Regions from separate parts of the Soehngenia saccharolytica DSM 12858 genome, predicted to be linked through region 1. Evidence: a T-box and tRNA genes for the amino acid it is inferred to sense, from the RefSeq annotation. Region 1 holds a T-box; the other holds one or more tRNA genes.

Region 1 (16,621 bases):
AAGAACCAATATCAGATATAGGAAGCATATATTGCTTTAAAGTTAACGAATAATAGGAGGGGAAAGATGCCAGAAAAAATAGTTAATCCAAGCATTTTACCAGGGTTTATGGAATTGCTTCCGAATGAGCAAATATTATTTAATAAGATGCTAGAAAAGATAAAAAATAGTTACGAAAAATACGCTTTTCTTCCAATCGACACACCAGTAATTGAAAAATCAGAGGTTTTATTAGCCAAAGGCGGAGGGGAAACTGAAAAACAGATATATAAAGTTGTAAAAGGAGACACAGACATGTCTCTTAGATTTGATTTGACTGTTCCGTTAGCTAGATATGTGGCAATGCATTTTCATGAATTATCATTTCCATTTAGAAGATATCACATTGCTAAAGTTTATAGAGGGGAAAAAAGCCAAAAAGGGAGATTTAGAGAGTTTTATCAAGCAGATATCGACATAATCGGCAATGGAGAATTGAGCATACTAAATGATGCTGAGATTCCATCTGTAATATACACTACTTTTAAGGATTTGGGATTTGACAATTTTACAATAAAAATAAACAACAGAAAATTATTGCAAGGGTTTTTTGAATATCTAAATATAAACAACTTTCATGAAGTGCTTAGAATAGTTGATAAATTAGATAAAATTGGTATAGACAGGGTTGAAAGGGAATTATTAGAAATTGGAATAGACAAGGTGAATTTTGAACAGATTAAGAACTTTATTATGTTTAATGGAAATAATGACTCGACTCTTGAATTTTTAAGAAATCTAGATATTGATAATGTCAATTTTAAAACTGGACTTGACGAATTAAAAACAGTAACTCATTATATTGAAGTATTTGGTGTGCCAAAGGACAATTTTAAGATTGATTTAACCATAGCTAGAGGTCTAGATTATTACACTGGAACGGTTTATGAAACATTTTTGAATGATTATCCTAAGATTGGAAGTATTTGTTCAGGAGGAAGATATGATAATCTGAGCGAGTACTATTCAAATCAAAAACTTCCAGGTGTAGGTATTTCTATTGGTTTAACAAGGTTATTTTACCAGCTTAAAGAAGCTGGGATTATTTCAGCGGATGATGAAGAACTGATAAAAGTGCTCATAATTCCAATGGATAATTTCTTAGAACAAAGTATTGAAATTGCGAACAAGTTGAGGGGAAATGGCATACCTTGCCAAATTTATTTAGAAGATTCAAAGATGAGCAAGAAATTAAATTATGCAAACAAGATAAAAGTGCCTTTTGTGATAATAATTGGCGAAGAAGAAGTTAAAAGGAATTTATATACAATAAAAAACATGAAAACAGGAGATCAGACTACAAAGAAGATTGATGAGATTATCAACGAACTATCTAAAATACTATAGACTGATTTAATCTAACTTAAAAATATTTATATAAATTCTATAAACCATTGACTATACAGTGAGATTCTGATATTATCTAAATAAATATAAATAAAAAAGCTATGATGGGAAGAGTAAATTGATCTAAGTAAGCAAAGAGAGAGAAACAATGGCTGAAAGTTTCTTCTTACTTTACAATTGAAGACCACCCCTGAGCTGACCTTTAAAAAAGGATTCGCAAATTGGCGTTAATGAAATGAGTAAAAAATTAGGGTGGAACCACGGTCTTTCGTCCCTACAGCAATGTAGGAGCGAAGGACTATTTTTTTAGGAGGGATAAATATGATAAAAGTAACTTTACCTGACGGAAGTGTAAGAGAATACGATGAAGGAGTAGAGATTTTAAAAGTAGTAGAAGACATATCGAAACCATTAGCAAGAGAAGCATTAGGAGCAGTGGTAAATGGTAAGATTATGGGACTGCAAGAAAAACTAAATGAAGACTGTGATTTAAGGGTAGTAAAATTTGAAGATCCTGAAGGCAAGAAAATATTCTGGCATACAACTTCTCATATAATGGCATTTGCAATACAAAGACTTTTTCCTGATGTCAAATTTGCTATTGGACCAGCTGTTGAAAATGGATTTTATTATGATTTAGACACAGAGCATAGATTTACACCTGAGGACTTAGAGGAAATAGAATCAGAAATGAAAAGAATCATTTCAGAAGGATATAGGCTTGAAAGATATGAAATGACAAGGGAAGAAGCACTTAAATTTTTTAAAGATAAGAATGAAATATACAAAGTTGATTTAATAGAAAATCTACCAGAAGACGCAATCATATCATTTTACAAATTAGGTGACTTTATAGATCTATGCGCTGGACCTCATCTATATGATGTTAAAAAAGTAAAGGCTATAAAATTGTTGAGTATTGCTGGTGCTTATTGGCGTGGTGATGAGAACAATAAAATGCTTCAAAGAATTTATGGAATTAGCTTTGAAAAGAAAAAAGATCTTGATGAGTATCTTGAAAGAATGGAAGAAGCAAAAAAGAGGGATCATAGAAAACTTGGCAAAGAATTAGACTTGTTTAGTATGCACGATGAAGGCCCTGGATTCCCATTTTTCCATCCATATGGTATGGTGATAAGAAATGAACTTGAAACATTTTGGAGAAAAGAGCACAATAAAAGAGGTTATGGAGAGATAAAAACCCCATTGATATTAAATGAAGAATTATGGCATCAATCAGGTCACTGGGATCACTATAAAGAAAATATGTATTTTACAAAGATTGACGATGAGAATTATGCAATAAAACCGATGAATTGCCCAGGATCAATATTAATATATAAATCACAAATGTATAGCTATAGGGATCTACCTTTAAGGTTAGCGGAAATGGGGTTAGTTCATAGGCATGAACTCTCAGGTGCATTGCATGGATTAATGAGAGTTAGAAGTTTTACTCAAGATGATGCTCATATATATGCATTGCCATCGCAAGTGAAAGATGAATTAAAGGGAATAATTGATTTAGCAGATTATATCTATAATATATTTGGTTTTAAATACAAAATAGAGCTTTCAACTAGACCTGAAAATTCCATGGGGACTGACGAACAATGGGAATTAGCTACTAATAGCCTCATAGAAGCTCTAGAGGAAAAGGGAATAGAGTATCGTGTCAATGAAGGCGATGGTGCATTCTATGGACCTAAGATTGATTTTCATTTAGAGGATGCTATAGGGAGAACTTGGCAATGTGGAACAATACAACTTGATTTTCAAATGCCTGAGAGATTTGACTTAACTTATGTTGACAGCGATAATGAGAGAAAGAGACCAGTCATGATTCATAGAACTATACTTGGAAGTATGGAAAGGTTTATGGGGATATTAATTGAGCATTATGCAGGGAAATTCCCTGTTTGGTTAGCTCCTGTTCAAGTTAAATTATTACCTATATCTGATAAATTTAATGAATATGGATATAAAATTAAAAATCATTTAGAAGAAATAGGAATTAGGGTGGAAATAGACGATAGAGCTGAAAAAATAGGGTACAAGATAAGAGAGGCACAAGTTATGAAAATACCATACATGCTTGTCATAGGCGAGAAAGAAGTCGACAATGAATTGGTTTCAGTGAGAAAAAGGGATATTGGAGATATCGGGCAAATGAGTGTAGAGAAGTTTATCAATATGGTCGATGAAGAAATAAAAAATAAAAAATAGTTGCGAGGAGGCATAAAATGGATTTCTATAAGGAAATTGATGCGTTAAAAGATGAGCTTATTAAGTCGACTCAAGAGGTAATAAGGATTAAATCCGTTGAAGAAGAAGCACAACCCGGTATGCCATTCGGCAAAGGACCATATGACGCACTTTGCTATGTATTGAAACTTGGTGAAAAATTAGGATTTAAAGCTAAAAATCTAGATGGATATGCTGGCCATCTTGACTTTGGTGAAGGTGAAGAAGTAGTAGGTGTGCTAGGTCATTTAGATGTGGTACCTGAGGGAGATGGATGGACTTTTCCCCCTTATGAGGCCCAAATACACGAAGGAAAGATTTATGGCCGAGGTACAATGGACGATAAAGGACCTGTGATGGCTGTTTTATATGGAATGAAAGCTCTTAAAGACAGCGGTGTAAAACTGAATAAGAAGATTAGATTGATACTAGGAACTAATGAGGAAACAGGATGGGGCTGTATGCATCACTATTTTGCTAACGAGACAGCTCCAAATATGGCTTTTACACCTGATGCTGATTTTCCAGTAATCCATGGAGAAAAGGGAATTATTGTGTTTGATTTGAAGTATAGACTTGAATCATTTAAAGAAGAAACTTTCTCACTATTGAGTTTAAAAGGTGGAAATGCTGCAAATATGGTTCCTGACTATGCAGAAGCAGTTATAAAGACTGATTCAATTGATAAATCGATAGATGCACTTAGAAGATACGCAAATGAGAAGGGTTATCAAGCTGATATCAAAGAAGAAAATGGGAACTTAAAAGTATCAGTAAGAGGTAAATCGGCTCATGGGAGTACACCTGAAAAAGGTGAAAATGCCATTACCTATTTGTTGGATTTGCTTTATTCACATTTCAAAGGAGAGCCTGGATTTTATAATTTTTTAGATTGGTATGAGAAATCCCTAGCATTTAAATTCAATGGAGAAAATTTTGGGTGCGAGTTTGAAGATGATATATCTGGGAAATTGAATTTAAATATTGGTGTCATTAAATTGATTGGCGATGAAATAGTTCTATCTATAAATATAAGGTATCCAATATCATACAAGCGAGAAGATATTTATAATAGCATAAGAGCTCATTTAGAAGGATTGCCAATTGAAATTGTAGAAGGAGATTCAGATAAAGATCCTCTATACGTGCCAAAAGATGATGTATTGGTTCAAACATTGATGAGAGTATATCAAGAACAAACTGGCGATTATGAATCTGAACCTCTAGTAATAGGTGGTGGCACATATGCTAGAGCTATGAAAAATGCTGTCGCATTTGGTCCAGTTTTTCCAGGTCAAGAAGAATTAGCACATCAAAAAGATGAATTCATTTCTATTGATAATTTGATAAAACTTACGCAGATTTATACGAGTGCACTATATGAATTAGCAAAATAAATTTGACAAATATAAATATTTAACTTATAATAAGTTGGTAATTTAATATGACTTAATTTTATTAAAGAAGAAGTTTCCGCTTCTCACCTTATAGTTTTTGTACTCATAAGGTTATGTTAGATAGTTAATTGTACAATATGCCTTTTTTGGTGTATTTAAGCGGACACTTTTGTGTCCGCTAATTTTTTGTGGAGGTGTAGGATTATAAAAGAACTTCAAATCAATGAAGAAATTAGAGAAAAAGAAGTTAGGCTAATTGATGTTGACGGAACTCAACTTGGAATTGTACCTATAAAAAAAGCATTAGAGATTGCTAATGAGAGAAGACTTGATTTAGTAAATGTAGCTCCAACTGCAAATCCACCAGTTTGCAGAATTCTCGATTATGGCAAATACAAATATGAATTGACTAAGAAAGAGAAAGAAGCTAAGAAAAATCAAAAGGTAATCAATGTTAAAGAGATAAGATTAACCCCAAACATTGAAGAACATGATTTACAGGTGAAAGCAAATAGAGCTATAGAATTTTTAAAAGATGGAGACAAAGTAAAAGTTTCTGTTCGCTTTAAAGGTAGAGAGATGGGACATACTGAAATGGGAGAAGAAGTCCTAAAAGACTTTTTAAATCTGGTCAATGATTATGGCAAAGTTGAAAAAGAAGCTAAATTGGAAGGCAGAAATTTAGTCGTAATATTAATGCCAAAAGCACAATAAAGGGAGGAAAAACAATTGAGAAAGATGAAAACACACAGAGCTTCAGCAAAGAGATTTAAAAGAACTGCAACAGGAGAATTAAAAAGATACAAAGCATATAAAAGCCATAAAACTGGTAAAAAGACTCCAAAGAGAGTTAGAAACTTAAGAAAGAGCACTTTAGTGAGTGCTAGTGACAAGAGAAGAATAAATTCCATGCTACCAAATTAATTATAGAGTATTAGGAGGAGATTATAATGGCAAGAGTAAAAAGAGGAGTAAATGCAAAGAAAAGACATAAAAAAGTTTTAAAGCAAGCAAAGGGATATTATGGCGCTAAAAGCAAATTGTTTAGACCAGCAAATCAAGCAGTAATGAAATCATTAAATTATTCATATATTGGCAGAAAACAAAGGAAAAGAGAATTTAGAAAACTTTGGATTGCTAGAATAAATGCAGCATCAAGACAAAACGGTTTAAGTTACAGCAAGTTCATCAATGGGTTAAAGAAAGCAAATATTGAAGTAAATAGAAAGATGCTTTCTGAAATGGCAATTAATGATGCTGAAGGATTTGCAAAATTAGTTGAAATAGCTAAGAACGCTTAATGCATAAGTTCCAAAATTGGAACTTTTTTGCATTTTAATGTGATTTGGAGGACTATATGGAAACAATTAAACATAATTTATTGACTAGGTTTAAATTAAATCCACCTCGAATCTTAGCATTGGGATTTATGATGCTTATAATTTTAGGTGCAATACTGTTAAATTTACCTATAGCTTCACAAAATGGAGAAAGCATAGGATTTATAAATGCACTATTTACATCTGCATCGGCAGTTTGCGTTACTGGTTTGGTAGTTGTTAATACAGCAGCTCATTGGACACTATTTGGAAAGATTGTTATTCTGATTTTGATACAAATGGGCGGACTTGGAATAATGACAATGGCAACGATCGTTGCAATGATTTCAGGTAGGAAAATTTCCTTAAAGGAGAGGCTTGTAATCAAAGAACAATTGAACCAAGAAACTCTATCTGGACTAGTTAAATTGACTAAATATGTAATTTACTTAACTTTCCTTATTGAGGGTCTAGGGGCGTTGTTTTTATCTATGAAATTCATACCTCAATATGGAACTATTAAAGGAATTTGGTTTTCAGTATTTCACGCCATCTCTGCTTTTTGTAATGCTGGATTTGATATAACTGGTAATAGTTTAATGGATTATAACAATTCTGCAATAGTAATACTTACAGTAGTGGCTTTAATAGTTTTAGGCGGAATTGGATTTGGAGTAATTTTAGACGTAGTAAAAAACAAGAGATGGAGTAAATTGTCACTCCATTCAAAATTGGCTATTTCTTTTACAGCTTTTTTAATAATTTTTGGTGCAATCATTTTTTATATTTTAGAATCAAATAACCCATTGACAATGCAAGGATTTACATTTAAAGAGAAAACACTAGCATCTTTGTTTGCATCTATTACGCCTCGTACGGCTGGATTCAACACTATTGATACTTCTGCATTAAAGCAAAGCAGTTCTTTGCTTACAATAATCTTTATGTTTATTGGTGGTTCTCCAGGGTCAACTGCAGGTGGAGTAAAGACTCTAACTATGCTAGTATTGATTATTTCAACTATAAGTATAATTCGAGGGGAAAGTGATGTAGAAGTTTTTAAGAGAAGGATACCATATGAAACCATATTTAAGTCCATTGCAATAATTATGATAGGAATTACTATTGTTTTTATCGTCACATTTATTTTAACTTTAACTGAAGATCAAGAATTTCTAAACTTACTTTTTGAAACAACTTCTGCATTTGGCACTGTAGGTTTATCGAGAGGCATTACCTCTGAATTGAGTAATGCGGGAAGACTGATATTGGCTTTGACTATGTATGCTGGTAGAGTTGGTCCACTTACTTTAGCATTTGCAGTAGGGTATAAAGAAGAACATAAAAGGTATAGATATGCAGAAGGAAATATTACTGTTGGATAGAGGGGGAAGATATGAAATCTTTTGTAGTTGTTGGATGTGGTAGATTTGGGTCAGCAGTTGCTGAAACATTATATAACCTTGGGAACGAAGTTTTAGCTATAGACGGGGATGAGGAAGTTATCGAATCTATCTCAGGTCGTGTCACGCATGCAGTACAAGCAGATGTAATGGACGAAAATGTAATGAGAGAACTAGGAATTAGAAATTTTGATGTTGCAGTCATAAGCATTGCATCGAATTTAGAAGCCTCTATTTTAGCAACTTTGATAGTAAAGGAATTGGGAGTAAAAAAAGTTGTTGCTAAAGCACAATCTGATTTACATGGAAAAGTTTTAAGAAAAATTGGAGCAGATAAAATTATTTTTCCTGAGAGAGACATGGGAGTTAGAGTTGCACATAATTTATCATCAAAAGGAATTATCGATTTCATTGAGTTATCCCCAGAATACAGTATTATGGAGATACAGTCTATAAAGCAGTGGGCAGGAAAAAGTTTAGCGCAACTTAGACTTAGAAATAAATATGGAATAAATGTAATGGCTATCAAAAGAGGTTCAGACATAAATGTTTCACCTAGCCCAGATGATGTAATATGCGAAGGAGATGTATTATTAGCTTTAGGCAGTATAAATGATATAGCTAGAATAGAGGATAAAACAAGTGAATGATTTGAGAAGAATTTCATCTAGAGAAAACAAATTCATAAAGTTAGTAAGGAGTTTAGACAAAAAAACTGCTAGATGGAGTAAAAACTTATTCATTATAGAAGGTGAAAAAGTATTATTTGAAGCCATTGATAGCAATCAAATAATAGAATTTATAATGATTTCTGAAGATGCTATTTTAAGTGATTCTATAGAGCAGACTTTATCACGCATAATGGATAATACGGATGTATTTGTATTAGATAATAGATTGTTTGAATCTATAAGCAAATTAGAGAATTCACAAGGAATTTTGGCAGTGGTAAAGTTTAAAGTGGATGATATAAAAGATATACAGAAGAATAATATACTGCTATATTCAGATGGAATTCAAGATCCTGGAAATTTAGGAACTATTATTAGAACAATTGATGCATTTGGATTAGGTGGTTTGATTATCGGTGAGAATACCGTAGATCCATTTAATCCAAAAGTAGTGAGAGCAACTATGGGATCCATTTTCAGGGTCCCGATTTTTTTAAACAATGAAGGAAGAGAAGGCTTAATAGAGCTTAAAAACAAGGGTTTCAGAATACTTATAACTTTGCCTAAAGGTGGTTATCCAATCAATGAATTTGATTTTAGAAGAGGGGATATCATTGTAATAGGAAATGAAGGTAGAGGTGTTTCTGATACTATAAGAGAATTAGCTTCAGATGGTATAATGATAAACATGAAAGGAAATGCAGAATCACTAAATGCTAGTATAGCAGCATCAATTATTATGTATGAAATATCAACTAAGATATAAAAAATATGGTATAATAAATATTACATTTTGATTATTTTACAATTTTATATTGAAAGGAGCATATGATGGAAAATAAGCTCAATGAATTATTAAAATCGGCGATAGAAGAAATAAAAAAATCTAATGACTTAAATGATATCGAAAAAATTAGAATTAAATATCTAGGGAAAAAGGGACAATTGACATTAATTCTAAGAGAGATGGGAAATCTATCTAAGGAGTTAAGACCTATAATTGGGCAAAAAGCGAATGAGGTCCGCTTTGAGATAGAAAAAAAACTAGATGAGACTAAATCAAAGCTTGAACAACAAGAAAAACTTGAGAAAATAAAGATTGAGAAAATAGATATCACTGAAAGAAGGAAGTCAACTTACTTGGGGCATAAACATCCATTGCTAATGACTATTAAAGAATTAGAAGACTTATTTATCAGCATGGGGTTTAATGTAGTTACTGGGCCTGAAATAGAAACAGTTGAAAATAATTTTGATATGTTAAATTCACCAGAGAATCACCCATCTAGAGATTTATCTGATACTTTCTACATAAACGATAAATTATTGCTAAGAACTCATACATCGCCTGTACAAATCAGGGCAATGAAAAAATACAATGCGCCTTTAAAAATAATTTCTGCTGGTAGAACTTTTAGATTTGACGATGTTGACGATACCCATTCTCCTATGTTTCATCAATTAGAAGGTTTAGTAGTAGATGAGAATATTTCAATGGCAAATTTAAAATACACTTTAGATATATTTATTAAAGAATTGTTCGGCAATGATATAAAGACAAGATATAGACCGCATTATTTTCCATTTACTGAGCCAAGTGCTGAAGTCGATGTAACTTGCGTAGAATGCAGAGGAGAAGGGTGTCCCCATTGCAATTACACAGGGTGGTCAATGGAATTATTAGGTTGCGGAATGGTTCATCCAAAAGTTCTTGAAAATTGCGGAATAGATTCAGAGAAATACACTGGGTTTGCATTTGGGATGGGTGTTGATAGAATTACAATGGTTAAATATGGCATCAAAGATATAAGACTATTGTTTGACAATGACAATAGATTTTTAGAACAGTTTTAGCAAAGGTTGTGATGGAAATATGCTTTTACCAATTAAATGGCTTAAGAATTATGTGGATATTGAACTATCCTCTAAAGAAATTGCAGATGGGCTTACATACTCTGGCTCTCATGTAGAATCAATAATAAAATTAAATAAAGGAATTACTGGAGTAGTAGTTGGGAAAATTGAAAAAATAGATAAACACCCGAATGCTGATAAATTAAGAATTTGTAAAGTAAATGTAGGAAATGAAGTTTTAACAATTGTTACAGGTGCACAAAATGTATCCGAAGGAGATATAGTGCCTGTGGCAAAAGTTGGGGCACATTTACCGGATGGTAAAGATATCTCTGAAGCTGACTTTAGAGGTGTTATTTCTTATGGAATGCTATGTTCTTTAAAAGAATTAGGCTATGAAGATAATGTAATTCCTAAGGAAGTCAAAGATGGCATATTCATTATAAATGATGATGTGAATCTCGGACTAGATATAGTAGAAGTTTTATCTTTAGATGATGAAGTAATAGAATTTGAGATAACTCCTAATAGACCTGATTGTCTAAGCATATATGGCATGGCAAGAGAATCTGCTGCAACGTTTAATGCACAATTAAAAGAGATAGATGTAAAAATCGTTAATCAAGTTGATGATATTAAAGACTTGATTTCTGATATAAATGTAGATACACAAAAATGTCATAGATACTATGCAAAAGCTATAAAAGATGTTGAAATTAAGCCCTCTCCATTATGGCTCAAGACAGCATTGATGAATGCTGGAGTAAGACCGATAAATAATATTGTAGATGTGACTAATTATGTGATGCTTGAATTAGGAGAACCGCTACATGCATTTGACATTGATAAGATTGCTGGTCGAAAAATAATAGTAAGACAAGCGAAAGACACAGAAGAAATTACTACGCTGGATGGAGTACAAAGAGCATTAACACACGAAGATATTGTAATAGCAGACGAAAATAAAGCGATTGGGATAGCAGGTGTTATGGGGGGAGCTAATACTGAGATAACCCAGTCAACAAGGCTAGTGGTAATAGAAGGTGCAAATTTCGAACCGAAAAATGTTAGGCTTACTGCAAAGAGGTTAGGATTAAGAACAGAGGCTTCAACAAGATTTGAAAAAGGTATTGACGAAAATTTATGCAAATTTGCAGTTGATAGAGCATGTCAACTCATTGAAGTAATTGGTGCTGGTAAAGTAGTAAATGGTAATTATGACATTGTAAAATTCACTCCAGAAAAGACAAATATTAAACTTAGATTAAGTAGAATAGAAAAATTATTAGGAATAAAAATAGATGAATTTGATGCAATAAATTATTTAAATAGGCTCAAATTCGAAACGAGCTTGTTAGACGAAGGAATTATAGATGTAGTGGTTCCTACATTTAGGAGAGATGTCAAAGTAGAAGCTGATCTGATCGAAGAAATAGGCAGATTGTATGGGTTTCATAATATTGAAACAAAACCACTATTTGGGAAACTCACTAGAGGGAATAGACCTAAAGATAAAGAATTGCAAAATTATATAAAAGACATACTTTGGGGTCTTGGTTTTAATGAGGCAATGACTTATTCTTTTATTAGTCCGAAAGCATTTGATAAGTTGAACCTTCCATCAAATCATGAGTTTAGAAAATATATTCGTTTAATGAACCCCCTTGGTGAAGATTATAGTGTTATGAGAACCACATTGATTTCTAATATGCTTGACTTGTTAAACAAAAACAATAACAGAGGCATAGAAAGTATGAGAGTGTATGAAATTGGCAATGTATTCTTGCCGAGCAATAGTAGCGATTCGATGCCAGAAGAGAAGACTATGGTATGTATCGGAATGTACGGAGAAAGAGATTTCTATTTTTTAAAGGATGTAATTGAAACTCTATTAGAAAGACTTGGAATAAAAGAATACGAGTACATTAGAGAATCAGAAAATCCAATCTATCATCCGGGTAGAACTGCAAAAATGATCAAAGATATGAAATCATTAGGTGTATTTGGTGAAATCCACCCTGATATAATGGAAAACTATGACTTTGATAAAAGAATATACATTGCAGAATTAGATTTTAATTCTATCTTTGAATTTACAAACTTAGATAGAAAATATACTGAATTACCGAGATACCCATCTATAGTTAGAGACATCGCAGTTGTAGTTGATGAAGATATTACAGTCGGAGATATTGAGGACGTTATTTATACAAATGGAAAAGAGCTAATTGAGAGCATTGAATTATTTGATATATATCGAGGCAATCAAATAGATACTGGAAAGAAAAGTCTTGCATTCTCGATTAGATATAGATCAAGTGAAAAAACACTAAAAGACGAAGATGTCAATCAAATCCAGAAGAAAATAATAGATGACTTAGAAGAAAAATTCCAAGCAAAACTAAGGAGTTGACAGGGTAGAAAATTTCTACCCTGTTTTAATAAAATTTTAGGGGGATAGTTATGACAAATTATAAAAAAATAAATGTATTAATTGATGGTCGTAACTTTACAATTGTTGGAGCAGAAGATGAAAGATATGTCAGAGAATTAGCAGAGTATGTTGATGTCAATATAAAAAAACTTTCTAATAGAAATGACAAGTTAAGTCCTGCTATGGCAGCGACATTAGCAGCTTTGAATATTTCTGATGAATTGTTTAATACAAAGAATGAGCTTAAAGATTTGCAAAAAAAGTCCAAAGAACCTCTAGAAAAATATGAAGGCTTAAAAAAAGAAATAGATGAATATAAAAAAACAATTGACGAACTCGAAAAAAGAAACCTCGAATATAAAGATGAAGTTATAAAGACAAAAATGAACATGGAAGAATTATACAGGTCAGTAAATTCTTTAAAAGAAGAGCTAGAAGGTAGGGATAGACAGATTCAAGAATTGCAAAAAGAAATTGAAGAATATAAAGAGAAAAACTTCAAAGCTCAAATTGAGTTAGTAGAGTTGAAGAAACAGTTAACTGAATTGCAAAGTTTGAGTAAGAAGAAGTGAGGAAAGTATTATGCAGGGAAACAACTTGGAATTACTAGCTCCAGCAGGGAGCTTAGAGGCTTTAAAAGCAGCTGTAAATAATGGTGCCGATGCAGTGTATATCGGGGGGAAAGCTTTTAGTGCACGCAGATATGCATCAAATTTTACTGAAGATGAAATAATACAAGCGGTTCAATTTGCACATTTAAGGGATAAAAAGATATATGTTACGGTGAACACACTAATCGATGAAAGGGAAATAATGGAAGCTCTTAATTTTATTAATTTTCTATACATAAATGGTGTGGATGCAGTGATAATTCAGGACATAGGTTTAGGAAAATTAATTGCTGAAAACTTTCCTTATTTTCCTATACATGCTAGTACACAAATGACCATAAACAACTTAGAAGGATGTAAATTTTTAGAAGAATTAGGCGTTGAAAGAGTAGTATTAGCTAGAGAAACTCCTTTAAGCGAGATTAAGCGGATAAGAGATAATTCCAGCATAGAATTAGAAGCATTTATTCACGGTGCACTTTGTTTTTCATATTCAGGACAATGCCTGATGAGTAGTTTAATAGGTGGAAGAAGTGGAAATAGAGGAGCGTGTGCACAACCTTGTAGAAAAAAATATTGCATCCATAACTCGGAAGGAATAGTTGAACAAGATGCAAAATATTTTTTAAGCACAAGAGATTTGAACACAATTGATCATATTGAGGAGTTAATAGAGGCTGGAGTTACATCATTTAAGATAGAAGGCAGGATGAAAAGACCTGAATATGTAGCTATTGTCGCTTCTATTTATAGAAAAGCATTGGACGGAGAAATAATTGATGACGACGATAGGCTGAATTTATATGAAATATTTAATAGAAAATTCACAAAAGGAATTATGTTGGGAGACTATGGCGCTGGTTTTATGGCTATAGATAGACCTAATAACAGAGGAGTAGTAATTGGCAAAGTGATTGAGACAAAAAATGGCAAGGCAAAAGTTAAATTATTCGATAAAATAAATGTTGGGGATGGGCTTGAGTTTTTAAATGCCAAAGGAGAAACAGTGGGATTAATATCTAAATTCCAAGGTGATGTGAATGATGTAATAGAGTATGATATAAAAAACATTAAGAATAATACTTCGGTAATTAGAACTTCAAATAAGAACCTAATTGAAAGCGCTGTTAAAAGCTATGAAGTAGATGCTAAATTTCCAGTTTCAATAACTGCAAAGTTTAAAAAAGGTGATAATGCAACATTAGAAATGACATATGGCAAACAAAGGGTTAAAACAAGTTCGAAATTAGCGGTTGAAAACTCAATAAGCAAACCATTGAATTATGAACTAGTTAGGACACAATTATCGAAATTAGGAAATACACCATTTTATTTAGAGAATCTTGAATGTGAAATAGACGAGGATGCATTTTTAGATATAAAATTGATCAATGAAATGAGAAGAGAAGCTGTTGAAAAAATGCTGAATGAAGTGGCTAATATAAAAGACAGGGAAAAAATATCTTTAAAAGATATTTCAATTGAATCAAAAGCACGCATTAAAAATAAATCAAAAAATGGATTAGAACTAAAAATAAGTTCACAAAGGCAATTTGATGCAATTGATTTATATAAAATAAACAGAATCATCTTTGGCTTTCAAGAAAACATAGAGGAAAATTTAACTAAAGCTAAAAAATACAATGTAGAAACTTTCGTTTCGACAGACGTAATATTATATGATGAAGAAATTGAAAATATCAATAAAGCAATAAAGAAATATTATGATTTATTAGATGGAGTCGCAGTATCAAATTTAGGAATGGTTTACAATGTTCTTAGAAATTTTGATAAAAAAATAATAGCTGATATAGGATTAAACGTTTTTAATTCTTATTCTGCAAATTTCTTGTTTGACAAAGGCATTGAAACCGCAGTGCTGTCACCAGAACTTAATTTACACCAGATAAAAAATATTACAAATAAAGCCAGAGGGGATTTAAGTTATGTAATTTATGGCTATTTACCTTCAATGGTAGCTAAAAACTGTCCATTCGCTTCAATTAAAGGATGCTTAGATGAAAAAAATTGTAGTAATTGTAAATATAGAAATGGCTATTACTTAAAAGATGAAAAAGGGTATAGCTTTCGTGTAGAAAAGAAGAATGGATACAGTGTCATTTATAATTCTATGCCTTTAATGATATTAGAAGAACTAGATGAGCTTAACAAAACTGGGATAGACTGGTTTAGACTGGATTTTACATTTGAGGAAAACATAGAAAGAATCGTTGATGTTTATTATGAATTTTTGAATGGGAAAATCACAAATAGAGAAGTAAGTGGTTTTTTAGAAGATTTCAAAAAGAAACAACAAATAACTAAAGGGCATATAAATAGAGGTATATTGTAGGGGTGGATCATTTGAATGAAAAGAGCTTGAGAGTACTAGAATACGAGAAAATAAAGGACAGGCTAAAAGAACAATGTACAACTTTTTTAGCTAAGAACTTAGTTGATAATTTATTTCCAAATACAGAAATAGTTAAAATTCAAAAAATGCTGGATGAAACTGAAGAAGCATATAAAATGATATTGAGAGCTGGTAGGCCGCCTTTGTCAGAAATTGAACAAGTTGATGATTATTTAAAAAGGTCATCGATTGGAGGGTTTATATCTCCATATGGGCTTATACAAATATCTATAGTATTAAAAGTATCGAGAGAGTTAAAGACGTATATTCTGTCACAAAAAGAAAATCTTCAGACTGAATTCAATATACTTGAAGAAATAGCAAATAAAACAGTAATATTAAAAAGCATTGAAGACATAATAGACAATGCAATTTTAAGCGAAGATGAAATATCGGATAATGCAAGTGGTAAACTTAGAGATATAAGAAGAAAAATTAGAGTAAAAAACGATAGCATAAAGGATAAACTTAACAGCATTCTTAATAGTCTCTCAAATAAGAAATATTTGCAAGACAATATTGTAACAATGAGAGATGGCAGATATGTAATACCTGTAAAAGCTGAAAACAAATCAAATGTAGCAGGAATCGTCCATGATGTTTCTTCTAGTGGAGCAACTACTTTTATTGAGCCTCTAGCTGTAGTAGAGCTAAATAATGAAATAAGGGAGTTGGAAATTGAGGAACAAAAAGAAATCGAGCGAATTCTCATGGAAATATCTCAATTTGTATCACAAAATGTGGAGTCAATTAAAACAAATCAACAGGCGATTGCACATTTAGATTTTATTTTTGCGAAAGCAAAATTGGCCATTGATTTAAATGCATCAAAACCAGAATTAAATAACAATGGATATTTGAATTTCAAAAAAGCTAGACATCCTTTATT
Region 2 (16,621 bases), on a different contig from region 1:
TTGCTAAAACTATTGAAGATGTAGTGCGTTACTAAGGAGGAGTAAAAATGAGATTTGAATTTCAATTTCCAGATATAGGAGAAGGTATTCATGAAGGTATAATTACTAAATGGCTTGTCAAGGAAGGCGATTTAATAAAAGAAGGAGATTCTGTAGCAGAGGTTGAAACAGATAAAGTTACTACTGAAATACCTTCTCCCAAAACCGGCAAGATTGTAGAATTGAGGGCAAACAATGGCGATACTATTCATGTTGGAGATGTCTTTGTAGTCATAGATACCGAAGGCGCTGCCGATGAAGAATCTCCAGTAGAGAAAAAAGATACTTTAAATGAGAAAAAAGAAATTGTTGAAGAAGAAAATGCAGGAGTGGTTGGCGAAGTAATTGCATCTTCCGAAGTAATAGCACCCAGCGATGAGAGCAATTTCAGAAGTGAAAATAAAGATGAGGTCAAAAAAGCTCTCGCCACGCCAGTTGCAAGAAAACTCGCTAAAGATTTAGGCGTGGATATAAATCAAATTGTTGGAAGTGGACCAAATGGTCGAGTTATGAAAGAGGATATAATTAAAGCTAGTGAAAAACCTCAAGTTGGAAAACAAGAAGTAGCGATAGATGAAACAGTTAAAACAGCTCGTAAAGCGCAAGAAGAAAAAGTTTTGATTGAAGATGAAAAAGTTGAAAGAATTCCTCTGACAAAGATAAGAAAGACAATTGCTGAAAAAATGACTCAATCAAGATTTACTATACCGCATACAACTGCGATGGATGAACTGGATGTAACCGAATTATATGAATTTAGAAAAAGATATAAAGATTCATTAAGAGAAGAAGAAATCAATCTAACTTTTATGCCTTTTATAATTAAAGCAACTATAGCAGTCCTTAAGCAAATGCCAGAATTCAATTCAACACTTGATGAAGAAAACGATGAATTGATATTAAAGAAATTTTATCATATAGGTATCGCAACCGATACAGAGCGAGGATTAATGGTGCCTGTCATAAAAGATGCAGATAGATTGAGCATAATTGAGTTAGCTAAAAAAGTAGATGAAATTTCTAGCAAAGCAAAAAATAACCAAATTGAACTTAAAGATTTAAAGGGGAGTAGTTTCACAATTACAAATTACGGTTCTATAGGTGGATATTATGGAATCCCAATAATAAATTACCCTGAGTCAGCAATTTTAGGAGTTGGAAGAATAGTTCAAAAGCCTATAATTAAGAATAATGAAATAGTAAAAGCATGGATTCTACCTCTTTCATTGTCCTATGACCATAGGATAATCGATGGAGCAAGTGGAGCTAGATTTTTAAACATGATGAAAGAATTGCTAGAAAATCCAGAAATGCTTTTGCTTAAAGCTTAAGAGGTGAGCGACATGAAGAAATATGATGTAGTTGTGCTTGGCGGGGGACCCGGAGGATATATAGCAACCATAAAGTCAAGTCAGCTTGGAAAAAAAGTAGCAGTAGTAGAGAAAGACAAATTAGGTGGTATATGCTTAAATTGGGGTTGTATTCCAACTAAAACACTGTTGTCTTATGCAAAACACTTTCAAGATATTTTGAGAAGTGAAGACTTCGGCATAGGTGGAATCGACAAGTCTAAAGTGTATGTCGACATTGAAAAAATGATGCTAAAAAAAGATGAAACTGTTAACAAACTGGTTTCAGGTATTCACATGTTATTTAAGAAAAACGGTGTAGATTTATACAATGGATTTGGAAAAGTAATTGATGAAAGTACTATAGATGTTGAGGGGGATATTTTATCCTTTGACAATTTAATAATAGCAACTGGTTCAAAACCCTATATCCCAGCTATAGATGGCTTAAAAGAGAGCTTTGACAGTGGCAAAGCGATCAATAACATGGGTATTTTAACTCAAAAAGAGAAGTTCGATAAGGTTCTAGTATTAGGAAATGACACCTATTCAGTAGAATATGCTACTTTTTACAACTCAATAGGCACAGACGTCACTATGATATATAGTGATAAAAATATACTTCCTCAATATGATAGCGAACTATCGCAAACTTTGGAAAGGCAACTTAAAAAAAGTGGTGTAAAACTAGTAAACAATGCTAATATAACGAAGATAAGCGACGATAAAATTACTTTAACCCAAAACGGCAAAGAAAAGGAATTCACTGCAGACAAATATATAGTATTCTATGGAATAAAGCCAAATTTAAGTGGTGTAGAAAACTTGAAAATTGAGAAAGATGAAATGGGATTTATTCTAACAGACGAAAATCTTAGAACCAGTATACCGAATGTATTTGCAATAGGTGATGTCAATGGAAAAATGCCATTAGCTCATGTAGCATCCTTTGAAGGTGTAATAGCAAGTGAAAATATTTGTGGAATTGATTCCAAAATTGATTATCTTAAAATTCCAAAAGTTGTATACTCATTCCCTGAAATCGCTAGTGTTGGCTTAACCGAAGATGAGGCTAAAATAAAAAATATTGACTGTACAGTAGGGAAATTTCCATTATCTGCAAACAGCATGGCAAGTATAAAAGGCGAAACTGCTGGTTTTGTAAAGATTTTGGCAGATAAAAATATGTATGGCGAAATCATCGGTTTGCATATAATTGGTAATGATGCTTCAAATATGATAGCCGAAGGAGTTGGACTAATGAACTTAGAGGGTACAATCTATGACTTGGCAAAGATAGTTCATCCACATCCTACATTGACCGAAGCGATAGTGGAAGCAAGTTTAGCCGCTATTGACAAGCCATTAAATATATAAAATGGGTGGAATTTCCACCCATTTATATCAATTATCTATTGGTTCAGGTCTTCCATAATAAAATCCTTGAATGAAGTCACATTCCAATATACACAACAAATCTCTCTGATTTTTAGTCTCGACACCTTCTCCTACTACTAGCAAGCCTAACCTGTGAGATAATTCAATGATAGATTTAACCATCAAATGATCTCTCTCATCCGTTTCTATATTGTCTATAAAGCTCTTATCCAATTTCACTTTATCAAATGGCAAATTCTTTAAGTAATTTAAAGAGGAATAGCCTGTGCCAAAATCATCCATAGAAAGTTTAAACCCCATTTCTTTTATTTTATCTAGTATTTCAACTGTTTTTTCAATGTTATTAAGCAGCGAAGATTCTGTAACTTCAAACTCAATATAGTCAGGGTTAACATCATATTTTAGTGTTAAATCTTCTAAGAAACGGATAATATTTCTTTCGAGTATACCCTTAGCAGATAAATTTATAGAGATATATTTCATCTCTGGATTCAGTTTTCTTAATAGTTTAAATCGCTTAAAGCACTCCTCAATGACAATTTGTTCAATTTCTACCATTTGGCCAGAAGCTTCCGCAACTGGTATAAATTGTCCGGGAGAAATCATGCCTCTATGTGGATGCATCCATCTAACAAGCGCTTCATAACCTGCTATTTTCTCTGCTCTTGTGTAAACTATTGGCTGAAAGTAGACTATAAATTCATTTCTCTCAATTGCTATCCTGATTTGATTTATCATATCCGCCTGTGAAAATACATATTCTCCGAGTGTATCACTGTATCTAATAAATTGAGATCTCCCTTTGCTCTTGGAATAATGTAGAGCGGTATCGGCATATCTTAACAAGGTATCAAAATCGTTGCCATTAATTTTAAAAAGTGAATATCCAATGCTAGCAGATAATTTAAAGTCGCTGTTCTCCAAAAAATTTTTTTTGCGCAAGTCTTTCAAAAACTGCTCTATTCTTTTTTCCAATGAACTTATGTCTTTATATCCCTTATATATAACTAAGAATTCATCGGCATTTAATCTTCCTATGAAATTGTCCTTTCCAAACTCACATTTTAAAAACTCTGAAAATTTCTTTAAAAATTCATCGCCATAACTATATCCCAACAAATTGTTTACATGCCTGAAATCGTCAATATCAATGTATAGAAATGCAATATCTTCATTAGGGTTTTTTTTAGCTAATCTTGAAAAATCCTCTTTTAATTTTTCTTTATTTGATAGATTAGTGAGATTGTCATAATGCGATATATTGAAAAGTGCTTCTTTCATAACTACTTTTTCTGTTATATCGGATCTGATTCCAATTATTTTTTCTAGTCTTCCTGTCTTGTCAAATACCTTCATGCCTCTTGAAAATACCCATTTATAACTATCATCGATATTCATGACTCGATAAATTAATTCTATCTTCGAATCATCGCTTCGAATAAATTTTTCTAAACTGTCAATGATTTGCAAAATATCTTCTTCCTGGATTTTATCATGATAATGTAACATTATATTGTCACTATAATTAAATGTATATTTTGCAATATAGTGATTTCCATTGTCATTTTCTCCATTGATCACAAGCTCCCAAATCTCTCCACCTACATCCTCTAGAAGCTTACCATAATTATTTAAATTCTCTTTTAATACATCTATTTCTTCTCTTTTGTTTGAATTACCCATTAAAGTTTCCATTTTCCTCCAAAATCTTCCTTTATATAAGAAGTCTAACAATCCATCTGCTTATTAATTATACTAGAAAACAATTAACAATTCATATCAATAATGTTAATATTTCGTAATTTTTAAAGTACAAAGCTATTCATGTTTATACTTAATTCTTCAGCTAATGATGCTTGTTCCTCTGCTACTTTTTCTACTTCTTCAATAGCTTTTGACAGTTCTTTCATGTTTGAAGAAATGTCAACAGTTCTGCCTGTTGATTGCTCTATTGTGGTAGCTACAGATTCAATCGCTTCATTTATCTCAGATATGGCTTCTTTTATTTCAGTTGATTTCTCATTAAATTTAGAAATCAAGTTTTCTACATACTCTGCGTCTTCTAGGTATTTGCTACCTGTTTCAACAAGGCTATCATAATCTGCAATTACTTTAGAATCGATGAATTTGAGTAAATCATCTGAACTTGATGTCAATTCGGTAAATACTTCATTAACATCTCCAACCAAGTCAGTTATCTTATCTACAGCTGAGGAAGAAGCTTCTGCCAATTTTCTTACTTCATCTGCTACAACTGCAAATCCTCTCCCATGATCTCCAGCTCTAGCTGCTTCTATGGCAGCATTTAAAGCTAATAGGTTTGTTTTTTCAGCTATTTCCTTGATTGAGTCAGCCATGATCTTAATCTCTGAAACTATCTTTCCTCTTTCTATGGATTCTTTTATAGCTTTTTGTTTGACTTTATATGTGTTAGTTGCTTCACTTCTATTTAATAATGCGGTTTCTTTGAGTTCAGATGCTCTATTTGCAATTAGCTTAGCGTTTTCTTTCCCTTTTTCAGTTTCTTCAAGTATAGTTTTTGCATTATCCAAAATTTGATCCCCTGATGAACTTACTTCTTCTATGGCGGCAGAAGTTTCTTCCATGCTTGCTGCAATTTCTTGTGTGGAAGAATTTACTTCTTGGATTTGAGCACTTATTTCTTCTACTGTTGCACTTAATTCTTCACTAGATGCACTCGCTTCTTCTGCATTTTCTTTTGACAAGCTTATAATCTCTCTGAGCCCTTCTTTAGTTTGCTTAAATGCCCTAGATAAGTCACCAATTTCATCTTTCCTAATCAACAAGCTATCCTCAATTTCAAAAGAAAAATTGCCATCTCTTAGCATAGTAGAATAATTTACAGCTTCTTTTATTCCTCCTACTATACTCTTTGAATTGTAAAAACCTAACATCAAAGATAGCAAAAATGTAATCAATGCAACTACAATTGTTATAATCAAGGTAATAGCCATCCTCGATTGTGCATCTTTATACATAATATCAGAAACTTTAAGATTGTAGTTTATCATCTCGCAAATTGCATTCTCAATATCATTTTCAAACTTACTTGCTTTGCTGTATGTACTAATTGCTTGTGAATACTGTCCATTTTTTACATATTTAATAACTTCATCTCTAAGGGGTCTGTATTCTAATAATGCTTGTTTGAAATTAGCTAGTAGAACTTTTTCTTGTGTATCTAATGATCTATTTTCATACTCTTTTATTAGATCATTGTTCTCATTAACTAGTACATTTAATTCTTCTTCTGAATTTTTCATGACAGTGTCATTATATGTTACCTGATACTGCCAGAGTATTTTCATAGTCTCTTCTTTGGTTTTTTTAACATTGCTTTCTATGTCTGTCAAGAGTAAGTTTCCTTTTAATCTATCTTCATACATCGATTTAAGGTCTTTAGTAGATTGATTTAGTGAAATAACGCTTACTACTCCAACTAGTATGGAAAGTACAGCTATTATCATAAAACCTCCAAACACTTTAGTTTTTGTGTTTAAATTGTTTAAAAACTTTGCCATCAAAAATCCCCCTCTAGAATTTAAAAATGTCTTCTACATATATATCGGTATGAATGTGAGTTTTTTAATAGCTTAGTATGTAAAATCAAATATGTTTGTTTATGTTCATATAATAAAGGTATAAATGAACTAAAGATATTCTAAGGGAGGAACTTATGCTTAAAAAAATAGAATTGTTAATGGACAATTTAAATAATGCCATTGTAGGTAAAAAAGATGTGGTTGAAAATGTTATTATCGCTTTGATTTCCAATGGCCATCTCCTTATTGAAGATGTGCCAGGAGTAGGCAAAACAACTTTAGCTAAAGCTTTAGCCAAAAGCCTAGATTTAACTTATAAAAGAGTCCAATTTACACCTGATCTCACGCCGTCGGATATAATTGGCATTAGTGTATTTGATAAAGATACCGGTAGTTTCATCTTTAAAAAAGGGCCAATATTTTGCAATATATTTTTAGCTGATGAAATTAACAGGACTTCGCCTAAAACCCAGTCAAGCCTGCTTCAAGCCATGGAAGAATTTGAAGTCTCCACAGAAAATGAGCACTTTTTATTGGAGAGGCCTTTTTTAGTCCTTGCAACACAAAACCCAATTGAATATCAAGGAACATTCCCACTCCCAGAGGCACAACTAGACAGATTCTTTATGAAAATCTCCATAGGATATCCTAATAAAAATGACGAGAAAATAATACTAAGAGATTATCTAAAATTAAAAAATCTAGACAATATAGAACCTGTGCTATCAAAGACAGACCTATTGTTTATTACAAAAGAAGTAGATGAAATAATCACACATGATGAAATAATTGAATACATTATAGATATTGTAAACATGACAAGAAACTATAAGAGTATTACCCTTGGAGCAAGCCCAAGAGCAAGCATAGATATTTTAAAAGCGTCAAAAGCCAAGGCTTACTTGTCAAATAGAAATTATGTAATCCACGATGACGTCAAAAATATAGTATTTCCTGTTTTAAGGCACAGATTAGTTCTATCGGCTGAAGCAAGACTTGAGAAAAAAGATACTGATGAAGTGATAAATGAAATAATTCAAAGAATAAATATAGGTGCGAGATATGTTAAATAATAAATTTATAATAATAAGTATTGTGTTTTTATTTGTTTTTTCACTGTTAGTTGGTGGAGAACTGCCATTTTTTCTGTTTTATTTCGTTTTGGCTATATTTTTGTTGTCTTTTGTTAAAGTTTTGTATTATATGCACAATACAAAGATAACTTTAACTCTCAAAGAGATGGCAATTTATGCAGGCGACAAAATAGAAATTTATTATGAAATTCACAATAACAGTCATTTTTCTATTCCATATGTCGAGATTGATAGCATAATAGAAAGAAAGCTTACAAACGACTATGTCCCACCTATTATTTACTCAGTTGAACCAAAGCAAACAATCTCTACAAAGACCAGCATTACTGCCAAAAGAAGAGGCTTTTACAGTATTGGAGAGATAAAAATTGGCATTAGGGATAGCCTCGGGATCTTTAAATTAAATAAATCCATAAAAGAGAACACTTCAATTATCATTTATCCATATTACCGTAAGCTCGATTCATTTCAAGTGTTTTCAGGCTTGTCATCGGGAGAGCTGCCTATTTATGATAAAATAATTGAAGATAGGAGCAGAAACTATGGAGTGAGAAAATATACAGTAGGCGATCCAGTAAAATCAATACATTGGAAAATGTCGGCAAAAAAAGATGTACTAATGACAAAGGAGTACGAAAATAGGGCTGATACTAGTGTTATGATAATAATTGATTCTTATATAGAAAAATTCAGAAAAGATTTGATCTATCATATTGAAGATACTCAAGTTGAGATAGCAAGCAGTATAATAGATTACTGTTTAGATCACGAAATACATACTTCTCTATTTTTTGAAAACGAAAATGAAAATATGTTTGTCCAAGGTAATTCTCAGGATAGTTTTAAGAGCTTTATGGATGAATTGGCTAAGTATTCCCCAAAAAGCAGTTTGGACTTTAGTCACTATTTAGATTACATTTATCCTAGTCTTTATGAATATTCCACAATTGTTTGTATTACTCCTTTTTTAAATAAAGAAGATGCTAAAGAGATCATTAATTTAAAGATGAAAGGTTTTAACCCAATCGTAATTCATATCACTGACATTCAAAACAAGAACTACAAAATTAATTATTCTTATATAGAAAAGCTAAAATCCGAATCAATATCAGTTTATGAAATAGACTATCGTTCAAATAGAGCTCGAAATCTGGAGGCATAAATATGAAAAACAAGTTTAAACTCGATGCAATTATTTTGAACTTTTCCGCTTTATTATTGTGTTTCTCACTTATTTACTCAATAAATGCAGCAGTAAACTTTAATATGTCCTTGGTTAAGCAATTGTTATTTTTTGCATTGATTTTCGAATTAATATTTATTTTATTTAAAAAACCGATTTCTATTTTTGTTTCTGTTATAATCTTGATTATTACTGTTTTAATAATGCTTAAATACGATAGAAATCTTGTCATATCGCTAGTCCAATCTTCGATTCAATTTATAAATAATATCGTATACAATTTGAGGGAAGGTATACCTATTAAACCACAAAATAAGTTTCCATTATTTTTGGTGTTGAGTTCGCTTTTAAGCTTTATATCATTAATATTTTTTTATAACAAAAGACTTTATACAATTTTATATGCTGCATTTTCTCTTGTATTAATTGTTTATTGGTATAATTTTAATGACGCTGCTCTTACTTCCATAAAGATTTTATTATCATCTTTTTTTATTACTTTATCTACAGTTAATTTCCACAAAATTTCTCGATCCTCAAAAAATGATTATAGAGTTGATAATACAAAATATGCTCCTTTTTTTAAATCTACTCTTTTGACGATTATAATTGCATTATTATTTTCTTCTATATTGCCTAAATGGAATAACCCTGTCGATTGGATATGGTTTGAATCAAAGGTAGTTAATACTTTCCCAATAGTGCTTAGTTTTAGATCAAATCCAGAATACGTCAGAGGGCAATCATCCGCCAGTCAATTTGATTTTAGAACTACTGGATTCAGTCCTAATTATTCAATACTAGGAGGCAAAGTTGTTCCTAACCCAAGAGTTGTAATGACCGTAAAAACAGATGAACCCATCTATTTAAGGGGAAATGCTAAAACTCTATTTAATGGAGTCAGTTGGTCTAGTGATGATAGTCTTCCTTTGCAGGTTAAGTCAAATGTTAGTTTTTACAACTATTTGCCAATATACAATAATTCACTCATAGATAATAAAAAGTATGAGTCATTAAAAACCATAACAATTACAAATAGAAATTTTGCTTCAACAACATTATTCAGCCCACTATTCCCTACTAAGGTGGATTTTAAATATAGTAACTACATTTTTATTAATCCTGACTTAATAATGTATAGTAAAGACGGCATATATAAAAATGAGTCATACATGGTAACCTACTTAAAGCCACTGCCATACTCTGTGCAATTTCAAAATGGATTAAGCGAAAAAAAGGCTGATTTAAATAATTTGCTTGTATATCTAAGCATATCAGATACCACAACCCTAAGGACAATAGATTTAACTAAAGAAATAATAAAAAATGCAACGAATGACTATGAAAAAGCAATGCTTATAGAGAATTATCTTAGGTCAAATTACTCATATACTTTAGATGTAGAAGATTATAACGCAGATGATAATCCCGATTTTGTCGATTACTTTTTATTCGATGTGAAAGAAGGATATTGTACATACTATGCTTCAGCTATGGCTATAATGCTAAGAATAGCAGGCATTCCTTCAAGATATGTAGAGGGTTATATAGTCAAAGATAAATTATCAAATGGAGAATATAAAGTATCTCAATCAAATGCCCATGCATGGGTTGAAGCTTTTATTGAGCCAGTTGGATGGATGAGCTTTGAGCCTACTCCCAATTATCAATCCCCTAATTCTTTGGATTTTGAAATAGAAGAACCTTTAGAGGAAGAAAATACAGAATTAGATCCTGATATACTTAAAGGCAACACAAAAAACCCAAATAGAGAAAATATAATAGAAGAGGGCAGAGAAATTACAATAGATGATGAAAATAATGCCAACTTAAAAAATTCACCTAATTATTCCTCTTTACTAATGATATTAATAGGTCTACTGTTAATCATAAGAATGTTATACCTGACAATAAAAAACATAATTAATGAAAAAAAACAGAAAAAATTAGATAAAAATAAGAAAATTGAAAAATACTATTATGACATTCAACATATATTGGGAGAATTAGGTTACCCTAAATATAATTATGAAACATATTTTGAATACAGCAAAAGGATAAGTTATAAGTTCTATCAGCTTGAAGATATTGAATTTAACAAAATCACAGAAATATTTATACAATCTAAATTCGGATTTAGGAGTGCTGCCGATGAAGAAGTTGAATTATTGAATAGGTTTAGAAATATAACTATCAATAGATATAAAAATTATACAGGAAAAATAAGATATTTCATAAAAAAATACCTAATAGGTAGTATTAAATTTTGATGTTCAATAATTTTTCTGTGATCTTATACATTCGCAATAGTGAATTTTCTAAATAAAAATAGTGCAAAAAATAGAATATAGTGGTTATGAATAAAATACCAAATACAATAAATACTAGTATTTCTCCGGTCTTGACGCTGAAATATAAGCTAAATAGCATCAATATAGAGGTAAACAATGTAACTATTAAATGAATAAATCTTTCATGCTGAAAATAATCAACATAAATCTGATGAATATACAATAAATCCTCATAAGCGTATTCATCGCTTCTTATAGCTTTAGTTATCCATTTTTCATAATCTCTTATGAGTTTTTTCATGCCTCTCCCTCCTTTTAACTCTATTTACCCAAAAAAAATAAAACTGCTGCACAAAAATGCAGCAGTTTTTCAAACTATATAAATCTAGCTACTTCATAACCTTCCCAGATTGCTGACATTATATTTCTAGCGCTATTTGCGTCACCAACTAAATATAAGTTACTTACTTTACCAACTAATTCATTATACAATGATTTGTCAGCTCTCATACCTACTGATATTACAACAGTATCTACATCTAATGCACTAGGATTGAAATTAGTATCCATCAATTCAATATGACCATCTTCTATGCCCATCAACCTGTTATTTAGTATTGACTTGACATTGTGGAGTTTCATCAAATCCAACATCATTATTCTATTCATGTGGGGAACAGGCAAACCCGATGCCATTAATTCTGGTAACATTTCAACTACAGTTACATCTTTTCCATCCATAGCTAAACTTAATGCAGTTTCGCATCCTACTAAACCGCCACCTATAACAGCAACTTTATTTCCTACTTTGCTATTGTCCAATAGTACTTCTGTTCTTGATTTCTAGATTTCTAATCTTGATTGGTTCAAACAACTTAGCATTGCTTTACATAAACTTGCTCCTCTCAATATTTATTTATGAAACATAAATGCTTACATACTATAGTTGTTAAAATGTAAACACACTAAACTAACAAACCGATACATTAAAAGGAACAAGTGAAAAGCATCTCAAAATGTTTCTTTTAATGCTAGCATGCTACTTTATTATATAACCATTATCCCACAATAAAGAAAAAGTTTCCAAAATATTTAAATTATTTAATTAAAAATATCTGGAAACTTTTAAACAAGTATTTATTTTTCTAATTCATTGGCTAGAGAATCCAGAAAGTTAAGCCCTATCGTTTCAATCTCACCTCTGTCGCATCTTTTTGCAATTTCTGGATCAATTGGCAGCTTTGCTAATACTTTCAAATTAAATTTTTCTGCTATCTCGTCGATGTGGCTTTCGCCGAATACTTTGTATTCTTTTCCATTGTCAGGACATTTAAAATAACTCATGTTTTCAACTAATCCAACAATAGGTATATTCATCATTTTAGCCATTTTTACCGCTTTTGTAACTATCATTGATACTAATTCTTGAGGAGATGTAACTACGATTATTCCATCTACAGGTATGCTTTGAAAGACTGTTAAAGCAATATCTCCTGTTCCTGGTGGCATATCAATGAACATATAATCTTCGTCTTCCCAAATGACTTCAGTCCAAAACTGTTTTACTGTGCCTCCTATGATTGGCCCTCTCCAAACAACTGGGTCCGTCTCATCTTCTAATAATAGATTAAGAGACATCACATCTATTCCAGTTTTTGTCTTAACGGGAAATATCCCATCTTCATTACCTCTAGCTTTTTCAGTAATGCCAAACATCTTTGGTATAGAAGGGCCTGTGATATCAGAATCTAAAATTGCTACTTGATTCCCTCGCCTTTGCATTTCTATGGCAATTAGAGATGTTACTAGGGATTTCCCAACTCCACCTTTACCACTTAAAACTCCAATAACTTTTTTTACGTTTGATTTATCATTTAACTTCTCAATAAAGCTTGTTTTAGTATTTCTTGTGTCGCAGTCCACAGAACAGCTGTCACAATTTTGATTGCAATTGTCAGACATTTATATTCTCCTTTTATATATAATGGAGCTGATGGTCGGATTTGAACCGACGGCCTGTGCATTACGAGTGCACTGCTCTACCACTGAGCCACATCAGCATTTAATAAATAACACACTATAATTATACAATATTTGACGACATTTTTTAAGCACTTTATTTAAATTTATAGACCTAGTTTAAAAAACTAGGTCTATGTTTTCTATATGTCTATTTTATTTTCAACTAAATATGACGTAGTGAAAAATGAAACTATGCCAATTAAAATTGTGTATATAGCAGTTGCAAGGTTCATATAAATAGATCCCGATGAAATAGTGAGTCCAGCACCATTGTCTATATTTATCAAATTGAAACTCGATAGGTTCAAATAATGAGGAAATGTTTGATAAACATAATTATATCCGATTTGGACAAATGTAGATAGCACTATAAATATGAGGAACCACAATCCACCTAATTTTTTATTTCGAATAGTTACTCTGCCTAATGCCATTGACAAATAAATCAATATCAAAGCGTTTATGCCAATGACTAACGTATATATACCATAATAGATCATTTGTGGTAGATATTGTTTTAATAGCTCAATCTCTAATTGACCAATGTTTATGTCTTTTCTAAATAGAATTAGAAAATATCCCATTGTTACAAATCCAATGACCAAAATCCATAATGTTGAAACAACAAGTTTTGATGCGATGATTTGTTTACCGCTTAGTGGCAAAGTAAATGTCAAATATCCCCTGTCTTCGTAAAGTTCTTTTCGAAATGAATCCATGATGTAATATATCTCTGCGATATAGCCAATTACTATAGCTAGCCCTGCCAGCCCTCCAATTATCCCTAGTTTATCAAAGCCTTTTAAATATATACCTGTCATTAGAATAAGTACAAGTGCCAATACTCCCAATACAAATCTGTAACTGCCTTTTATTTCATACTTGATGTATTTACCCATTTTTATCCTCCTATTCTCCGAATACTTCTTTATATAATTCGTCTATTGATTTTCCATTTTCTTCTCTTAATTTTTCAGCTTCTCCTCTTAGCTTGATAGTCCCCTCTTTTAAAAAGACTACTTCATCAAACAAATTCTCCATATCTCTAACTAGATGCGTGGTTATGATCATGGAGCTATCTTCATTGTAATTGTTAATAATAGCATCTAGTATCTTATCCCTAGCAACTGGATCAACGCCAGCTATTGGTTCATCCAATATATATAGTTTCGCTTTTCTTGAAAGTACTAAACTTAAATTTAGTTTCTCATGCATTCCTTTTGATAGTTGATTTACTTTTAAATTATTGTCTAAGTTCATAAATTCGAGCAAATTTTCAGCTCTTTTCATATCAAAGTCTTTATAGAAATCAGAATAAAATTTTAAAGCATCCTCTATACTCATCCAATTGTATAGAAAATTTCTGTCAGGAAGATATGAGACAATTGACTTTGTATACACTCCTACATTATGAGAGTCAATCCTCACATCTCCTTTAGATTGCCTTAATAATCCTGCAAGTATTTTGATGAGAGTTGTTTTACCACTCCCGTTCGGTCCCAAGATGCCTACTACTCTACCCTTTTCTATGTCTAAATCTATGCCGTTTAAAGCTATTGTATTTATATAGCGCTTAGTTAAACCTTTAATTTCCACTATTTTCTCCATTATTTTCCCTCCGTTCTGTAATTCTTTATAATATCGATTATTTCATCGCTGTTAAATCCAAGTTCTTTCATTTCCTTAATAAATTTGTTTATTATCTCTTGTGCCATTTCTTTTCTCAAATCAGCAAGTATTTTTTGATCCTCTACAACAAAAGTTCCCATGCCTCTTTGAGTATAAACTAGATTTTCTCTCTCTAATTCTTGATATGATCTTTGTACCGTATTTGGATTAACTTTAAGTTCAGAAGACAGCTCTCTAACTGATGGCAATTTATCTCCCCCTTTTAATTCACCAGCTATGATTTTCTTTTTGAGATAATTCATTATCTGGATATATATAGGTAGCTTATCTGTAAACTCCACAATTTCACCTCCAATATCATTGTATATTAGTGTACTATATATATAGTACACTAATATACAATGGATGTCAACATTATATTTATTTTTTAATTCCTATACTATTTGAGTATATCTTATAAAGTAATATATTATTTAACAAAGGAGGATATGATATGGTTGAGCACAATATTAAAGAGGGTATGGTATTTGATTTTAAGAAGTTGACTTCCCCTAGTGATTCTTGTGCAAATGCAGGCTCCTCTGAGCTCTATTATTTAATTTCTACACCTGCTATTATACATATGATGATAGAGGCTTCAAGCAAAATGCTCGATGATTTACTGCCTAAAGATTATATAACAATAGGCACTTATGTAGATATAACCCATGAAAATCCAACATTAGTTGGTGAAGAAATTACATTAAGCATAAAAGTTGTGAAAATAAACGGAAATGAATTAACTTTGGAATATACTGGTTTGGATAGAAAAGGTATCTTTTGCAGAGGAAATTATGTTAGAAGGATTGTAAATAAAAATAAATTAATGGAAAACACTTTTAAAAGATTTTCTGAATAAGCCAAGCTATTAAGCTTGGCTTATTCCTTTCATGCTCAATGCTATTCTTCCTTTATTGAAATCAATATTTAATATCCTTACTTTAACAATATCGCCTACTTTTAGCATTTCCTTAGGATGCCTAATATATTTTTCCGATATTTCAGATATATGAACTAAGCCATCTTCTTTTACACCTATATCAACAAATGCGCCAAAATCTACTACATTTCTCACAGTGCCAAAAAGTTCCATTCCTATCTCTAGATCTTCAATTTTTAAAACATCGCTTCTCAAAACTGGCTTTGGTCTATCCTCTCTTAAGTCTCTACCCGGTTTGTCAAGTTCTTTAATAATGTCAACTAATGTAGGTTTACCTATATTTAATTCTCTAACTAATTCATCTATATCTCTTGATTTATAATCTAAATCTATCAATTTATGTGCTATATCATAACTTTCTGGGTGGACACTTGTGTTGTCTAATATATTGTCACTTTCGGGTATTCTTAAAAAACCTGCACATTGCTTAAATGTCTTTTCACCCATTCCTTTGACTTTTAAGAGTTCCTCTCTTGATGTGAATTTTCCATTTTCTTCTCTGTATGAAACTATGTTTTCTGCTAATTTAGCATTAATTCCTGATACATATTTTAGTAGCGAAATACTTGCTGTGTTGAGATTAACACCAACTCTGTTTACGCAATCTTCTACTACATTTGATAAAACTTCATCTAATCTCTTTTGATTTAAGTCATGTTGATACTGGCCTACCCCAATATGCTTTGGTTCAATTTTTACTAATTCAGCTAATGGGTCCAAGACTCTTCTTCCAATGGATACTGCTCCTCTAACTGTAACGTCTTTATCCGGAAATTCTTTTTGTCCAATTTCTGATGCCGAATATATTGAGGCTCCAGCTTCACTAACGATAATATAACTCAATTGACTCAAATTATATTTTTTCATAAATTCTACAACAAAGCTCTCTGTTTCCCTTGAAGCAGTCCCATTCCCAATTGCTATGATCTCAACATTATATTTGTTTACTAAATCCAACAATATTTTTTCACTTTCTTCCACCTTATTATGTGGTTCTACTGGAAAAATATTTGTATGAGATAAAAGTTTCCCTGTTTCATCTAACACTACAACTTTAAGTCCTGTTCGAAATCC

Evidence for each region. The T-box of region 1 lies ahead of thrS (threonine--tRNA ligase). A T-box ahead of a tRNA ligase gene usually reads a tRNA of that ligase, here a tRNA-Thr.
Region 2: it has a tRNA-Thr gene. The T-box ahead of thrS (threonine--tRNA ligase) is inferred to sense a tRNA for this amino acid. The anticodon was not compared.

Annotation. Positions count from the first base shown of each region.
Region 1 covers NZ_JCANTN010000005.1:8,497-25,117, reverse strand. Annotated here, with positions in the region: gene BO51_RS02350 (DUF6873 family GME fold protein) at 1-53, shown strand, start outside; gene hisS (histidine--tRNA ligase) at 67-1,386, shown strand; T-box leader at 1,479-1,665, shown strand; gene thrS (threonine--tRNA ligase) at 1,708-3,612, shown strand; gene pepV (dipeptidase PepV) at 3,630-5,027, shown strand; ribosomal protein L20 leader region at 5,086-5,220, shown strand; gene infC (translation initiation factor IF-3) at 5,199-5,741, shown strand; gene rpmI (50S ribosomal protein L35) at 5,757-5,951, shown strand; gene rplT (50S ribosomal protein L20) at 5,978-6,328, shown strand; gene BO51_RS02315 (TrkH family potassium uptake protein) at 6,385-7,731, shown strand; gene BO51_RS02310 (potassium channel family protein) at 7,743-8,399, shown strand; gene BO51_RS02305 (TrmH family RNA methyltransferase) at 8,392-9,186, shown strand; gene pheS (phenylalanine--tRNA ligase subunit alpha) at 9,252-10,274, shown strand; gene pheT (phenylalanine--tRNA ligase subunit beta) at 10,294-12,687, shown strand; gene BO51_RS02290 (cell division protein ZapA) at 12,738-13,280, shown strand; gene BO51_RS02285 (U32 family peptidase) at 13,306-15,672, shown strand; gene BO51_RS02280 (endonuclease MutS2) at 15,684-16,621, shown strand, end outside.
Region 2 covers NZ_JCANTN010000022.1:6,138-22,758, reverse strand. Annotated here, with positions in the region: gene BO51_RS07030 (alpha-ketoacid dehydrogenase subunit beta) at 1-35, shown strand, start outside; gene BO51_RS07025 (dihydrolipoamide acetyltransferase family protein) at 48-1,370, shown strand; gene lpdA (dihydrolipoyl dehydrogenase) at 1,383-2,765, shown strand; gene BO51_RS07015 (putative bifunctional diguanylate cyclase/phosphodiesterase) at 2,793-4,481, opposite strand; gene BO51_RS07010 (methyl-accepting chemotaxis protein) at 4,592-6,328, opposite strand; gene BO51_RS07005 (AAA family ATPase) at 6,484-7,422, shown strand; gene BO51_RS07000 (DUF58 domain-containing protein) at 7,412-8,605, shown strand; gene BO51_RS06995 (transglutaminase TgpA family protein) at 8,608-10,896, shown strand; gene BO51_RS06990 (hypothetical protein) at 10,886-11,218, opposite strand; gene BO51_RS06985 (FAD-dependent oxidoreductase) at 11,293-11,739, opposite strand; gene BO51_RS06980 (P-loop NTPase) at 12,055-12,879, opposite strand; tRNA gene BO51_RS06975 (tRNA-Thr) at 12,903-12,977, opposite strand; gene BO51_RS06970 (hypothetical protein) at 13,080-13,838, opposite strand; gene BO51_RS06965 (ABC transporter ATP-binding protein) at 13,849-14,547, opposite strand; gene BO51_RS06960 (GntR family transcriptional regulator) at 14,547-14,909, opposite strand; gene BO51_RS06955 (thioesterase family protein) at 15,062-15,466, shown strand; gene BO51_RS06950 (Tex family protein) at 15,476-16,621, opposite strand, start outside.